2 linked regions of the Corallococcus caeni genome follow. The protein of the gene in region 2 interacts with the protein of the main gene of each other region in a pairwise test. Links are inferred from orthologs where the notes say so. Each region holds a gene or a part of one and is shown on either strand. Other genes may lie near its edges. The genes, in order: ftsA and AABA78_RS10605.

The links.
Region 1: the proteins of AABA78_RS10605 (region 2) and ftsA interact in binary tests that used the Escherichia coli proteins (3 or more experiments, as listed by UniProt). The link is inferred for Corallococcus caeni from one-to-one orthologs.

Annotation. Positions count from the first base shown.
Region 1 is NZ_BTTW01000001.1:1,358,085-1,364,782, forward strand. Bases 2,421-5,323 are described here. They hold ftsA (cell division protein FtsA), read right to left. Parts: upstream 4,539-5,323; coding sequence 3,303-4,538; downstream 2,421-3,302. Other genes in these bases: agmC (adventurous gliding motility protein AgmC), read right to left, coding at 2,421-2,961; AABA78_RS05390 (cell division protein FtsQ/DivIB), read right to left, coding at 4,580-5,323. Outside these bases: more of agmC, read right to left, coding at 1-2,420; more of AABA78_RS05390, read right to left, coding at 5,324-5,437; AABA78_RS05395 (D-alanine--D-alanine ligase), read right to left, coding at 5,572-6,528; murB (UDP-N-acetylmuramate dehydrogenase), read right to left, coding at 6,525-6,698. UniProt on the Escherichia coli protein: Essential cell division protein that assists in the assembly of the Z ring. May serve as the principal membrane anchor for the Z ring.
Region 2 is NZ_BTTW01000002.1:605,056-611,812, forward strand. The notes cover bases 2,215-5,176. They hold AABA78_RS10605 (rod shape-determining protein), read right to left. Parts: upstream 4,232-5,176; coding sequence 3,197-4,231; downstream 2,215-3,196. Other genes in these bases: AABA78_RS10600 (tetratricopeptide repeat protein), read left to right, coding at 2,215-3,154; AABA78_RS10610 (glycosyltransferase family 2 protein), read right to left, coding at 4,464-5,176. Outside these bases: AABA78_RS10595 (hypothetical protein), read right to left, coding at 1-179; more of AABA78_RS10600, read left to right, coding at 764-2,214; more of AABA78_RS10610, read right to left, coding at 5,177-5,183; AABA78_RS10615 (pyridoxal phosphate-dependent decarboxylase family protein), read right to left, coding at 5,240-6,706. UniProt on the Escherichia coli protein: Forms membrane-associated dynamic filaments that are essential for cell shape determination. Acts by regulating cell wall synthesis and cell elongation, and thus cell shape.

The sequences.
Region 1 (6,698 bases), on a different replicon or contig from region 2:
CGACGTCGCGGTCACGGTGTACGTGCCGTTGGCCAGAGGGCCGGGCAGCGCCTGGCTCCAGTTGCCGCCGGTCACCGTGATGGGGCCGTAGTTCGTTCCCTGGAACGTCACCGTCACCGTGGTCGCGTTCGCGGCCGTACCGGTCACCGTCACGTTGGGGTTGGTCACCGTCGAGCCGTTAGCCGGCGCGGTGATGGCCACCGTCGGACCGGCCACCGTGAAGGTGGAGGTGGCCGTGGTGCTGTTGGTCGTGCCGTTCGTGGACACCGCATTGACCGTGTACGAGCCGTTGGCCAGCGGGCCCGGCACCGTGGCGGTCCAGTTGCCTCCGGTCACCGTGAAGGGGCCGTAGTTCGTCCCATTCAGCGTGAACGAGACGGACGTCGCGTTCGCGGCGGTGCCAGCGATGACCACGTTGGTGGGGTTCGTCACCGTCGAGCCGTTTGCCGGCGTGGTGATGGCCACCGTCGGGCCCGCCACCGTGAAGGTAGAGGAGGCCGTGGTGCTCGTGTTGCCACCGGCGTTACGGGAGACCGCGGTCACGGTGTACGTGCCGTTGGCCAGCGGACCGGGGAGCGCCTGGCTCCAGTTGCCGCCCGTCACCGTGATGGGGCCGTAGTTGGTGCCCTGGAACGTCACCGTCACCGTGGTCGCGTTCGCGGCCGTACCGGTCACCGTCACGTTCGGGTTCGTCACCGTCGAGCCGTTGGCCGGCGTGGTGATGGCCACCGTCGGACCGGCCACCGTGAAGGTGGAGGTCGCGGTGGTGCTGTTCGTGGTGCCGTTCGTGGACACCGCGTTCACCGTGTACGAGCCGTTGGCCAGCGGGCCCGGCACCGTGGCGGTCCAGTTACCTCCGGTCACCGTGAAGGGGCCGTAGTTCGTCCCATTCAGCGTGAACGAGACGGACGTTGCGTTCGCGGCCGTGCCAGCAATGACCACGTTGGTGGGGTTCGTCACCGTCGAGCCGTTCGCCGGCGTGGTGATGGCCACCGTCGGACCCGCCACCGTGAAGGTGGAGGTGGCCGTGGTGCTGTTGCTGGTGCCATTGGTGGACACCGCATTCACCGTGTACGAGCCGTTGGCCAGCGGGCCCGGCACCGTGGCGGTCCAGTTACCTCCGGTCACCGTGAAGGGGCCGTAGTTCGTCCCATTCAACGTGAACGAGACAGACGTCGCGTTCGCGGCCGTGCCAGCGATGACCACGTTGGTGGGGTTCGCCACCGTCGAGCCGTTGGCCGGCGTGGTGATGGCCACCGTCGGCGTCGGCGTGCCGCCTGGCACCGTGAAGTTGTTGGTGTTGCTCTGAAGCAGAGGGCTGCCACCAGAAAGAGTGACGGCGTAAACGGTGTGAGCGCCCGGGGTCAGGACGGGCGACGCAATGGTGAAGACACCGGATGCGTTCGACGTCGTCGAACCAATCAACGTGCCGTCCACATAGACGTTGACGGTCTGGTTGCCGCCATCCGGCGTCGTGCCGGTGATGGTGGGCGTGGTGTTCGCCGTCGTCGAACCGTTGGCCGGCGTGGTGATGGTCGGCGGCAGGTTGACGACGCCCGGGTTACCCGGGGCGGACCCGTACGTCACACCATCAATCGCGGCCGCGCTCGGCTGAACACCTGCCACACCGCCCGTAACGGACGTCAGGCACGAGAGGGTCGTGCCCTGAAGAAGGATGTTGCCACCACCCGCCCCACCACCCGTCCCATGCGGCGACGCGGTGAAGGTGCTGTTGCCGCCGTTACCGCCCCTCGCGGAGATGGTGCCCGTGCCACCACAGGATAGCGCCCCCGTGAACTTCAAGGAGATCGTGCCACCCGCGCCACCGCCACCCGCGGCGTCATTCTGGGAATTGGTGCCAGCCACACCGTCCGCCGTGATGTTGCCAGTCCCGGCCAGGGCAGCGCCGCGCACGAACACGATGCCGCCAGCATTGCCGCCCTTGCCGCTCACCCCGTCATTGCCATGACCCGCGCCACCGCCGCCGCCGAAGAGAAGCCGGGTCGAGGGAGAAAAGAGCATCTTGACGCCGCCCAACCCACCTACGGCGCGCGCGGGATCGGCATCCCCCGTCCAGGTCCGGCCGCCGATGCCACCCGAACCACCATTGCCACCACCACCGCCACCTGAGTTGTGGCAGACGCCGCCACCGCCAGCGTTGAGGATGTTGCCCCGCCCCGCGAAGAGGTGCCCCACCTCCGGAAAGTCACCGGGAACCTTGTAACGGAGGGGAACCAACCCCTCCCCCTTCATCGCCCCGCCCTCCCATTCCTGGTCGAGCTGGGTGCAGCTATCCCCTGATCCGTTGAACTTCTCGCCACCTCGGTAACCAGCTCCAGCTGCGGAAATGGTGCCGTTGTTCGTCACCGTTCCCGTCGCGAAGAACACCACGAGGCCACCCACGGTGTCCCGGGAGTCGACATCACTGGACCAAGCCCTCGCGCGGAGGCTGGCCCCAGCATTGATTGTCACGTTCGTGTACTCAGGAACCCGGATGACCTGCGCAGAGCTACGAAGGGCGATGTCATTGTCCGGAGTGCCTCCGGTGAAGTTCGACGTCAGCGCAGGGGCGAACGTCAGGGTGCCGCCGGCGACCACCGACACACGCGCGAAGTTCCAGTTGCCTACCGGAGTCGCCGCAGCGTTGAACTGCGCCTGCTCTCCAGTCACCACCGTCCCCGTAAAACCGGAGGACTGGTAGATCATGATCAGGTCGCCCACAGCGAAGCCGGCGCTGGAATCCACCGTGACAGTGGTGGCGCCTGCATTCGCGTTCGCCGTCAGCCGTGTATACGCGTTGATGACCCTGTTGGCCGTGTTGACCGTCAGCGCGCCGTTGTGGCCGTTACCATTGCCGAAGCTGTCCGGATCCGCGTAGGCGGGTGGCGCCGCGAACACGGCACACAGCAGGGCCAACAGCGCCGCGGCGGAGCCGCGTACTCCCAGTAGGGGCGTCAGCAACCGCGAAGTCTTTTGTGGAGTCATAGGTTCAGAGGCCCACCTGGAACTGCGGGATGTGTTCCGGGAGCCACAGGCCCCCTAGCAAGCCGAGCGCCATCCTCTGTCGAATTCCCGATCCGTCCAAATCCTGGAACTTGCACGGCCGGACGCTCGTGCTTAGGGCGGGCGTCCGAAAGCCGGATCCGGATTCTGGAATCTGGAAACCCACCGCGTCCCGGACTGACGCGTCAGCGTCCTCCCTGACGCGTCAAGGCGCGCGCCGGACCCAGCCACCCCAGAAACGCGAAAGGGCCCCCCGAAGGGAGCCCTGACTCAGCGCATCACCGGTTCCGGGAACCGGCCTAGAAGATCTCTTCCAGCCACTCGCGCATCCGGCCCTTCACCTTCTTGTAGACGTTGCCGTCCTCGCGGATGCGGAACATGCGGCGGTCCATGTGCTTGGCGCCGTAGACGACCAGGCCCACGCCCGTGGCGTACATGGGGCTCTTCACCACGTCCACCAGACCGCCAATGCCGCGCGGCATGCCCCGGCGCACCGGCAGGCCCAGCACCTCTTCCGCCAGCTCCGGCATGCCCGCGAGCAGCGTGCTGCCGCCCGTGATGACGATGCCCGACGCGAGCAGGTCCTCGTAGCCGCACTTCTGGATCTCCCGGTGCACCAGCTGGAAGATCTCCTCCACGCGCGGCTCCAGGATCTCCGAGAGAATCTGCCGGCCCAGGACGCGCGGCTGACGGCCGCCCACGCTGGGCACTTCAATCGTCTCGTCCTTGTTGATCATGGACGCGAGCGCGCAGCCGTACTTCTGCTTGATGCGCTCGGCCTCGTGCGCGGGGGTGCGCAGGCCGATGGCGATGTCGCTCGTCAGGTTGTTGCCGCCCAGGGCGATGACGGCCGTGTGGACGATGGAGCCACCGGAGAAGATGGCGATGTCCGTGGTGCCGCCGCCGATGTCGACGAGGCACACGCCCAGCTCCTTCTCGTCCTCGCTCAGCACCGCTTCGGCGGAGGCGAGCGGCTGGAGCACGATGTCGGAGACGTTCAGGCCCGTGCGGTTGGCGCACTTGACGATGTTCTGCGCGCTGGAGACGGCGCCCGTGACGATGTGCACCTTGGCCTCCAGGCGCACGCCGGCCATGCCCAGGGGCTCCTTGATGCCGCCCTGGTCGTCGATGATGAACTCCTGCGGCAGGACGTGGATGACCTCCCGGTCCAGCGGGATGGCCACCGCCTTCGCCGCGTCGATGACGCGCGCGATGTCCGCGTCGCGGACCTCCTTGTCCTTCACCGCGACGATGCCCTGGGAGTTGAAGCCCTTGATGTGGCCGCCGGCGATCCCCGTGTAGACGTGGGAGATCTCCGCCCCGGCCATCAGCTCGGCTTCCTCCACGGCGCGCCGGATGGACGACACCGTGGCCTCGATGTTGACCACGACGCCCTTGCGCAATCCCTTCGACGGATGCGTGCCGATACCGATGATGTCGATACCGCTATCGGTCAGCTCGCCGACGATGGCGCAGATCTTCGTCGTGCCGATGTCGAGGCCGACGATGATCTCCCCCGACTTCTGCTTCGCCATGACTCCTCCCAGGCTCCCTCACTTTCGTGAAGGAAGCATCCTCACTGCGTCGAGTCCCCGCTCCGCACGGAGTCGGACCCACTCGAAAGCCTCACCGCCACCCAACCCGGTCGGGCACGGTTATCCAGGCGAATGATCGCGGCCGCAAGCCCCCTTGTGCTGAGCTCGCGACGAACGCGCGCCAGCCGCTGGAGCTTGACTTCCGTTTCGCCCGCGCCGAGGCGCACCTCCTGCCCCGTCGCCGTCACCAGCGCAAGCCCGGTGTTCTCCAGGCGCACTTCAGAAAGCCGCTCGGATCGTCCCGGCAACAGCCGCGCATAAGCACGGGTTACATCCAGCGCCTCGCGGAACTTCGCGCGCACACCGTCCGGGTCCGCCACGTACGCGTCGCGCTCCACGCCGGTGACGAGCGGCAGGTCCAGCCCGTCCCCCGGGGTGACGCGCTTGAAGGGCTCGCCCTCCTCGTCCAGCACGTACAGGTCGCCCAGCACCGCCAGCGCCGCGGGGGCGTGCTCCGTCACCTCCACGGACACGCCGTGCGGAAACCGCCGCGTCACCTCCACCGTGCGCACCCAGGGGTGCTGGCCCATCGCCTTCGCCAGCGCGGCCGGGTCCAGCGTCCACAGGTTCTGCCCCGCCGTCAGCCCGGACAGCTTCAGGAGCTCCGGACGCGACGCCCGCTCCAGCCCGGAGAAGTTCACCGACTCCAGCGCGAAGCGCGGCGTCACCACCGCCCAGGCACGCAGTTCGATGCCGCCCCAGATGAGCCCCGCCGTCGCGACGGCCAGCCCCAGCGCCTTCGCCACCGACGGCCCGTGCGAACGGACCGCGCCCTTCACCGCGTCATTGCGCGGTGCGGCGTCCAGGCGGCGGCGGTTCTTGGATTTTCCGAAGGCCATGACTAGGGAGGCGCATGCTGCGTGCGGACGTCGAACCACGCCAGTTTTTGGCTACAGGCACGTCGCTGTAGCGGCACGAGGGGACACCCCGCCCCTGCAAGGGTCCGGAACTCCAGGAAAGAACGCGGAGCGGCTCAGGCCTTGAGCGAAGCGCCCTGGAGCAGCCGCTCACAGAGGGCCGGGAAGTCGATGCCCCGCCCCGCCGCGATTTTGGGCAGGAGGCTGGAGGCCGTCATTCCGGGCAGCGTGTTGATTTCCAGCAGGAACACGTCGCCAGCTTCGGTGACGATGACGTCCGAGCGCGAGCCACCCGAACACCCCAGCGCCTTGTGGGCGCCCAGGGAGACCTCGTTGACGCGCGCGTACAGGTCCGGGGGCAGCGGCGCGGGGAAGAGATACTGAGTACCGCTGCCGGCCTTGTACTTGGCCTCGTAGTCGTAGAACTCGCGCGCGGCCTTGACCTCGATGACGCCCAGGGCCTCGTTGTCCAGCACGCCGCCCTGCACTTCCCGGCCCTTGATGAACTGCTCCACCAGGAGCGTGCCCGCGTACTTCGCCGCGTCCTGGACGGCGGCGGTGTAGTCCTCGCGCGTCTTGCAGATGTGCACGCCCACGCTGCTGCCCTCGCGGCTGGGCTTCACCACCACCGGGAAGGGGAACGGCAGGCGGTCCGCTTCCGCGAGCGCCGCTTCCGCCGAGTCGAACGCCCGGTAGGGCGGCGTGGGGATGCCGCGCGCGACGAAGATCTCCTTCGCGTACACCTTGTCCATGCCCACCGCGGACGCCATCACGCCGCTGCCGGTGTAGGGGATGAACATGGCCTCCAGCAGGCCCTGGACGCAGCCGTCCTCGCCGAAGCGGCCGTGCAGCGCGAGCCACGCCACGTCCACCTTCTCCGCGATGAGGCGCGCGGGCAGGTCCTTGCCCACGTCGATCTCCACCACGTCGTAGCCCAGCCCCTTGAGCGCGCCCGCCACGGCGGCGCCGGTGCGCAGGGACACCTCGCGCTCGCTGGAGAGGCCGCCGTACAGCACGCCGACGCGCTTGGCCTTCAACTCAGCCGGGGTGAAGCCTCGAGGACCGATGGTCATGGAAGGAAGACTCCGACGAATTTGACTTCGGGGTGCATGACGATGCCGGTGGCCTCTTGTACCCGGTCCTGCATCAGGGTGATGAGGCCCCGCACGTCGCGAGCGGCCGCGCCGCCCAGGTTGACGATCCAGTTCGCGTGCAGCGTGGACACCTGCGCGCGCCCCAGGGT
Region 2 (6,757 bases):
AACAGCGCCATCGCGTAGGCGTACCCCAGTAGGACGCGCCCGGCGATGCGCTGGGGCGTCGGCTTGCGAGGGGAGGCGTCCTCCGCCGGGGGCGCGCGGCGCTGGTCGCGCATCATGAGGAAGCGCCCCAGCCCGAGCGCGACGATGACGGAGATGATCACGAGGTCGAAGGCGTCCATGGCGCGGGAGCTTCGGGCCGGGGCCTGACGGGATTCAAGGCAAAGGGGAGCCTCCCCCCGCCAAAGGCACACCGTACGAACCTGTCCGACAGTCGGACCACTTGGGAGGAGCGTGGCAGGGGGACGCTGCATGAACCTGTCCGACAGTCGGACCAGTTGGGCGGACCGTGGCGGGGGGCGCACGCTCCAGCCGAGCCGCAGGAACCTGTCCGACAGTCGGACCACTTGAGAGGACCGTGGCATGGGGACTCCGCACGGACCTGTCCGACAGTCGGACTCGTTGGGAAGCCCGTGGCAGGGAACCTCCGCTCCATCCGAGCCGCATGAACCTGTCCGACAGTCGGACCAGTTGGGAAGATCGTGGTAGGGGACCCTCTGCCCCGGCCGAGCGGTGGAAACCTGTCCGACAGTCGGACAGCTTTGGACAGCGGCGTCGGGCGGGAGGTGGCCCCCGCGGATGTCCGGGGGCCTGGCGCGACGATGGCGGAGACACTCTTGAGGTCGAGGGCCTTGGGCCGTGGCTTGAGGGGATTCACGGCAGGGGGCTTGCTTCACACCCGTCAGCCCCCGGTTGAATGCGGGCCATGTCCCTCACCCCTGTCTCGGACCCCAGCGGCCTGCTGGAGCGCGCGCCGCGTCTGACGGAACTCCTGCCAGACTCCGCGCTGTCGGAGGCGCTGTCGCGGGGCGATGCGTGGGCGGTGCACGCGGTGCTCTGCCGCAGGCTGGAGCTTGAACCGCCCGGGCCCACTCGGCTGCTGCTGACGGCGCTGGTGGAGGACCGGGGCGCTTTCGTCATCGCGGGTCGCCCGCCGCCCACGTCCTCCGTGCTGGGGACAGGCGTCCGGTGGAAGGGCGCTCCTCCGCGCGCCGCCGCCCCGGACTCGCCCTACGTCGCCGAGCGCACGGTGACGGTGCTGGGCATTCCGGTGTGGCCGCTGGACGGCTACCTCGTGCGCTCGGACGACAAGGCGTCCGTGCAGGTCATCGGGCAGGTGCCGCCCTCGCCCGGATGGGCTCGCCGCCGCGCGGCTGCCCTGGCCGTGATGGCGCTGGGGCTCTGTGCCCTCGCGGGGGCGGGCGCGGTGTGGCTGGAGGCGCGGAGCCTGCGCGCCGTGACGGTCGTCAACGGCCTGTCGCGGCCCGTGGACGTGCGCATCGGCGGCGAACACTGGGTGGTGGCGCCCGGGACGCAAGAGCAGGGGCGCGTGAAGCTGGGCGACGACCTGCTCCGCGCGGTGACGACCTGGCCCGGCCAGGAGGCGGTCCTCGAGGACGTGGTGCTCCCGACGGAGGGCGAGCGGATCCTCTACAACGTGAAGGGCGCGGCGATGCTGGAGGCGGTCCCGGATGCGGAGGCCACCTACGCGAGCCCTCGCTCCCGGTCCTTGCCGGAGAACGCCATGGTGCTCCAGTCGGGTGAGCGGCTCTCCGTCCAGGCCGCGAACTGGGAGGCCGCCGCGCGCGCCTTCGCGGAAGAGGGACGCTGGCAGGCCGCGGGCCGCGTGGCGTCCGCCGTCGCGGAGGTGGAGCCCGGGAACACCCTGGCGCGGGAGACGGCCGCGCACGCGTGGCTCACCGTGGACACGCAGGTGCCCGCGAACCTTCCGGCCGACCTGCGCTGGCGCAACACGCGCGACTACGCGGCGATGCTGATGCACACCTGGCAGGAGGACCCGGAGGCCCAGGCGCTGGCGCTGGAGTTGATGCGCTTCATCGGCCAGGGGGCCCAGGCCCGCGCACGCTACGCGGAGCACGCGCAGCAGCATCCGGACTCACCGCTGGCGGCCCTCTACCTGCAGCGCGCGAGCCCTCCGCATCCGGGCTCCGCGGACGCCGTCGATGCCTACGCGAAGCTGGCGACACGTTTCCCGGACTCGCCCGAGGTGAACCGCGCGTGGCTGGAGGCGCGGTGGCGCTTCGAGCTGGAGGACCCGCCGGACTGGGGGGACCGCGAGCGCCAGGAGTTCATCACCGAGACGGCGAGGCTGCTGACCGCCCTCGAGCAGAAGCACCCGCCAGAAACACTGAAGGCGCTGGAGCTGGACGTGCGCATCCTCCTGCGCGCGCGGCTGCGCGACGCGGCGACGACCCTGGTGCGCCGCCACGGCGAGGACCCGCGCCGCCGGACCTGGGACTTCCTGGTGCTGGCCGGACGCACGGCCGCCGCCGCCGGGCCCGAGCACACGTCCTACGTGATGCGCGACTGGATTCCCCCCGCCCTGGCGCGGCAGCCGGAGCGGATGGCGCTGCTGGACCTGCTCACCGGCCAGCGCTCGCCAAAGGACGCGGAGCTCGCCGCGCTGGTGTCCCCCGTGGACCGCGCCGTGCTGCGCATCACCCGGGACGTGCTGCTGGACCCGAAGCGCGTACTGGAAGAGGCCAGGGGCGACCCCAAGGCCGTGCTGCCCCGGCTGGACCCGGAGGTCCTCGCGCTCCTCGCCCTGGAGCTCACGCGCACCGGCGACGCCTGGGGGAAACAGCTCTTCAATGTCTCGCTGCCGCTGATGCTCGCGCGCGAACCGCTGCGACAACACGTCCTGTCCGCCTCGGACGTCCCTGGACCGGAGCTCCGCCGCCTGCCCCCGGGCCTGCGCGCCGCCGCCACCCTGGTCCACGCCCGGCGCAATGCGAAGGAGGGCTACCCGGTGTTCACGGAGCGCCTGGACGGCCTGGCCCGCATGGACGCCCTGGGCGGCTTCGCCGTCCGCGCCGCCAGCTCCTGGATGCGGCGCGCCTTCGACGCCTGCATGGACACGAAGGTGGACACGAAGATGGACACGAAGATGCCGCACTCCCTGCCGCTGGGAATCATGCTGAGGGGGGACCTGGTGCGGGAGCAGTCCCGCAGGGAGGACGACCCGGAGGGCCGCCGCTCGAACTGCGAGGCACGCATCGTCGCGCCCACGGGCTTGCCGCTGCCCCGGGCCGCCGCCACCCCACCGCCCGGAAACGCGAACGGCGCCGACCCCTGAGCGAGGTCCGGCGCCGTCACGATGCATCGGAAGAGGGGAGCCTCAGCCCGGCTGGCAGACCTGGCGGAGGATGTCCAACGACTCCAGCGCCTTGCCCGCGCCAATCACCACGGCGGACAGCGGGTCCTCCGCGAGGAACACGGGCAGGCCCGTCTCCTCGCGCAAGAGCGTGTCCAGGTTCTTGAGCAGCGCGCCGCCACCGGCCAGCACGATGCCCCTGTCGGCGATGTCACCGGCCAGCTCCGGCGGCGTGCGCTCCAGCGTCAGCTTCACCGCTTCCACGATGCCGTTGACGGGCTCCGCGAGCGCGTCGCGCACCTCGTCGCTGGACACCGTCAGCGTGCGCGGCACGCCGGCCACCAGGTCGCGACCCTTGATCTCCATGGTCATGACCTCGTCCGTCGGGTACGCCGTGCCGATGCCCATCTTGATGAGCTCCGCCGTGCGCTCACCGATGAGCAGGTTGTACTTGCGCTTGACGTACTGGATGATCGCCTCGTCCAGCTTGTCGCCGCCGATGCGCACGGACTTGGCGAACACGATGCCCGCGAGGCTGATGACCGCGACGTCGGACGTGCCACCGCCGATGTCCACAATCATGTTGCCGCTGGGCTCCGTCACCGGAAGGCCCGCGCCAATCGCCGCGGCCATGGGCTGCTCGATGAGGTAGACCTCGCGCGCGCCCGCGTTGGCGGCCGCCTCACGCACCGCGCGGCGCTCCACCTCCGTGATGCCGGACGGGATGCCGATGATGATGCGCGGGTTCACCAGCGTCTTGCGGTTGTGCGCGCTCTGGATGAAGTAGCGCAGCATCGCGGCGGTGATTTCGAAGTCGGCGATGACGCCGTCCTTCATGGGCCGGATGGCCACGATGTTGCCCGGCGTCCTGCCGAGCATCTCCTTGGCCTCCTTGCCCACGGCGAGCACCTTCTTGCCGCCGCGCGAGTCCTGCTGCACCGCCACGACGGAGGGCTCGTTCGACACGATGCCCTGGCCGCGGATGTAGATGAGCGTGTTCGCCGTACCCAGGTCGATGGCGAGGTCGCGCGAAAACAGGGTGTGGAGCCAGTCGAACATACGGGGACGGAAACTTTCGGAAGGGCCGCGAAACTTCCCCGCCCTTCAGACGGAGTGCGTTGTCGAAACTACTACGCGCCGCAATACGGAGGAAGAAAAGCCGGAGCCCCCTTGGGGCGCCGCTCGCTGGACAACCAACCGCACCCGCCGCTCTGTTCCCTTCTCCGCATTCGACGCGGCCCCGCGCGGAAGAGCGGGCCGCATCCTCCCCCGGACAGCGACCGGGCGGACGTCAGCGCTTCACGGAGTACTTCGCGATGGCGTAGAGGGCGCGCACGCCGTCCTTCCAGCCAATCTTCTTGCCCTCCTCGTAGGTGCGCCCATGGTAGCTGATGGGCACCTCGAAGACCCGCCAGTCGCCGCGCGCCACCTTGGCGGTGATTTCGGGCTCGAAGCCGAACCGGTCCTCCTCCACATGCACGGAGCGCAGGACTTCCGCGCGGAAGGCCTTGTAGCAGGTCTCCATGTCCGTGAGGTTCAGTCCGCTCGTCATGTTGGAGAGCGTGGTGAGCACGTTGTTGAGGACGGTGTGCCAGTAGTACAGCACCCGGCGCGGCGACCCGATGAAGCGGCTGCCGAAGACGACGTCCGCCTCGCCATCGATGATGGGCTGGATGACGCGCGGGATGTCCTTGGGATCGTACTCCAGGTCCGCGTCCTGCACGAGGATGATGTCCCCGGTGGCCTCGGCGAAGCCCCGGCGCAGCGCGGCCCCCTTGCCCTGGTTCTTCTCCTGGAAGAGCACCCGGATTTCGTTCCGGTTCTTCGGCGTGCCACCCAGGACGTCCAGGCCCTGTTCGGACAGCTGGCGGAGGAACTCGCGGCTGCCGTCCTTGGAGCAGTCGTCCACCAGGACGAGCTCCTTGGGGAAGTCCACGGCGGTGCAGCGGCGGAGGATTTCCGCCAGGGTAGGAATCTCGTTGTAAACGGGAATGACGAGCGAGACGAGCATGGCGGCCCCGCCCTATCGCATTTCCTCCGTCCGGGCGACTCCCTTGCACACAAAATTCAGGGCCGGGCCGCCATCCGGAGCGCGTCCAGCAGGGCCTCCAGGTCCGCGTCCCCCGTGAGCGGGTGGATGAGCGTTGTACGCAGGTACACCCCCCGGGGCAGCCGCGTCTGCACCAGGTAGAAACTTCCACGGGTAACCAACGCCTCGCGCAGGCGGACCTGGAGGGCGTCCCAGCCCTCCGGGGGCACGTGCGCGGGGGTGTGGCGGAAGCAGACGATGTTGCAGTCGGGCTCCAGCGCCAGCTGGAAGTCCGGGGCGGCGGTGAGCATGCCCGCGAAGCGCCGGGCCTGGTCATAGGACGCGGTGACGGCCTCCTCGAAGACGCGCGTGCCCAGCACGGACAGGCACGCGTAGACCTTGAGGGGCATCATCTCCTTGGTGCACTCCAGCGTGCGCAGGCCCACGTCGCTGTAGGGGCGCGCGTCGTCGCCGTCGCCGTGGAAGAGGTAGTGGGCCTCCTGGGAGAAGGCGTCGAAGGAGCGCGCCCCGTCGCGGAAGAGCACGGCCGTCACCAGCGCGGGCATGAGCAGCCCCTTGTGCGCGTCCCACACCACGGAGTCCGCCCTTTCAATGCCCTTCACCTGCGCGCGGTACTTCGGGCTCAGCGACGCGGCGGCCCCGTGCGCGCCGTCCACGTGGAACCACAGGCCGTGCTTTTGCGCGAAGTCCGCCACGGGTTCCAGCGGGTCGAAGGCGCCGGTGGCGGTGGAGCCCGCGCTGGCCACCACGGCGATGGCCTTGCGCCCCGCGCGGGTGGCCCCGGCGAGCGCGTCCTCCAGGGCGTCCGGCCGCACGCGGAAGTGGTCGTCCACGTCCACCGGGGTGAGGCCGCCCTCGCCCCAGCCCATGATGCGGACCGCGCGGGCCAGGCAGTAGTGCGCGGAGCGGGGCACGAGCACCGTCAGGGGCGGCCCCGCGTGCGCGCCGCCGTTCCACGCGTCGTAGCCGGCCTTCGCCTGCCGCGCGGCGAGCAGGGCGGTGAGGTTGCCCGCGCTGCCGCCGGAGGTGAGCACGCCCCGGGCGCTGGAGGGCAGCCCCAGCTTCGCGGCCATCCACGCGAGCACGTGGTGCTCCATCGCGGTGGCGACGGGGCCCATCTCGTACACGGCCATGCCGTTGTTGAGCAGCGACGACACGGCGTCGCACAGCGCGGAGAGCGGCACGGGCGCCGTCACCTGGTGGCCCACGTAGCGCGGGTGGTGCAGGTGGTGCGAGCCCTCCAGCACGCGCGCCATCAGTCCCGCGAAGGCCGAAGCCAGTTCCTGGGGCGGCTCTTCTGGAAAGGCCGTGGCGAAGCGCTCCTGGTTCACCGCGGGCGGGGCCCAGGGGAGCACCGGCATCGCGCCCCCTCCAAGCGCGGCCTTCAGGTAGTCCGCGAGCTGATCCATCAGGGCGTGGGCGGTGGCCCGGAAGGCCTCCGGGTCGTAGGCGGCACGCAGCGGGGGGAAGACGGGGGTCGTCATGACGGGCGCAAGCTAACGGGAGCGCCCCCTCCGGGCCCGGGGAAACTCCAG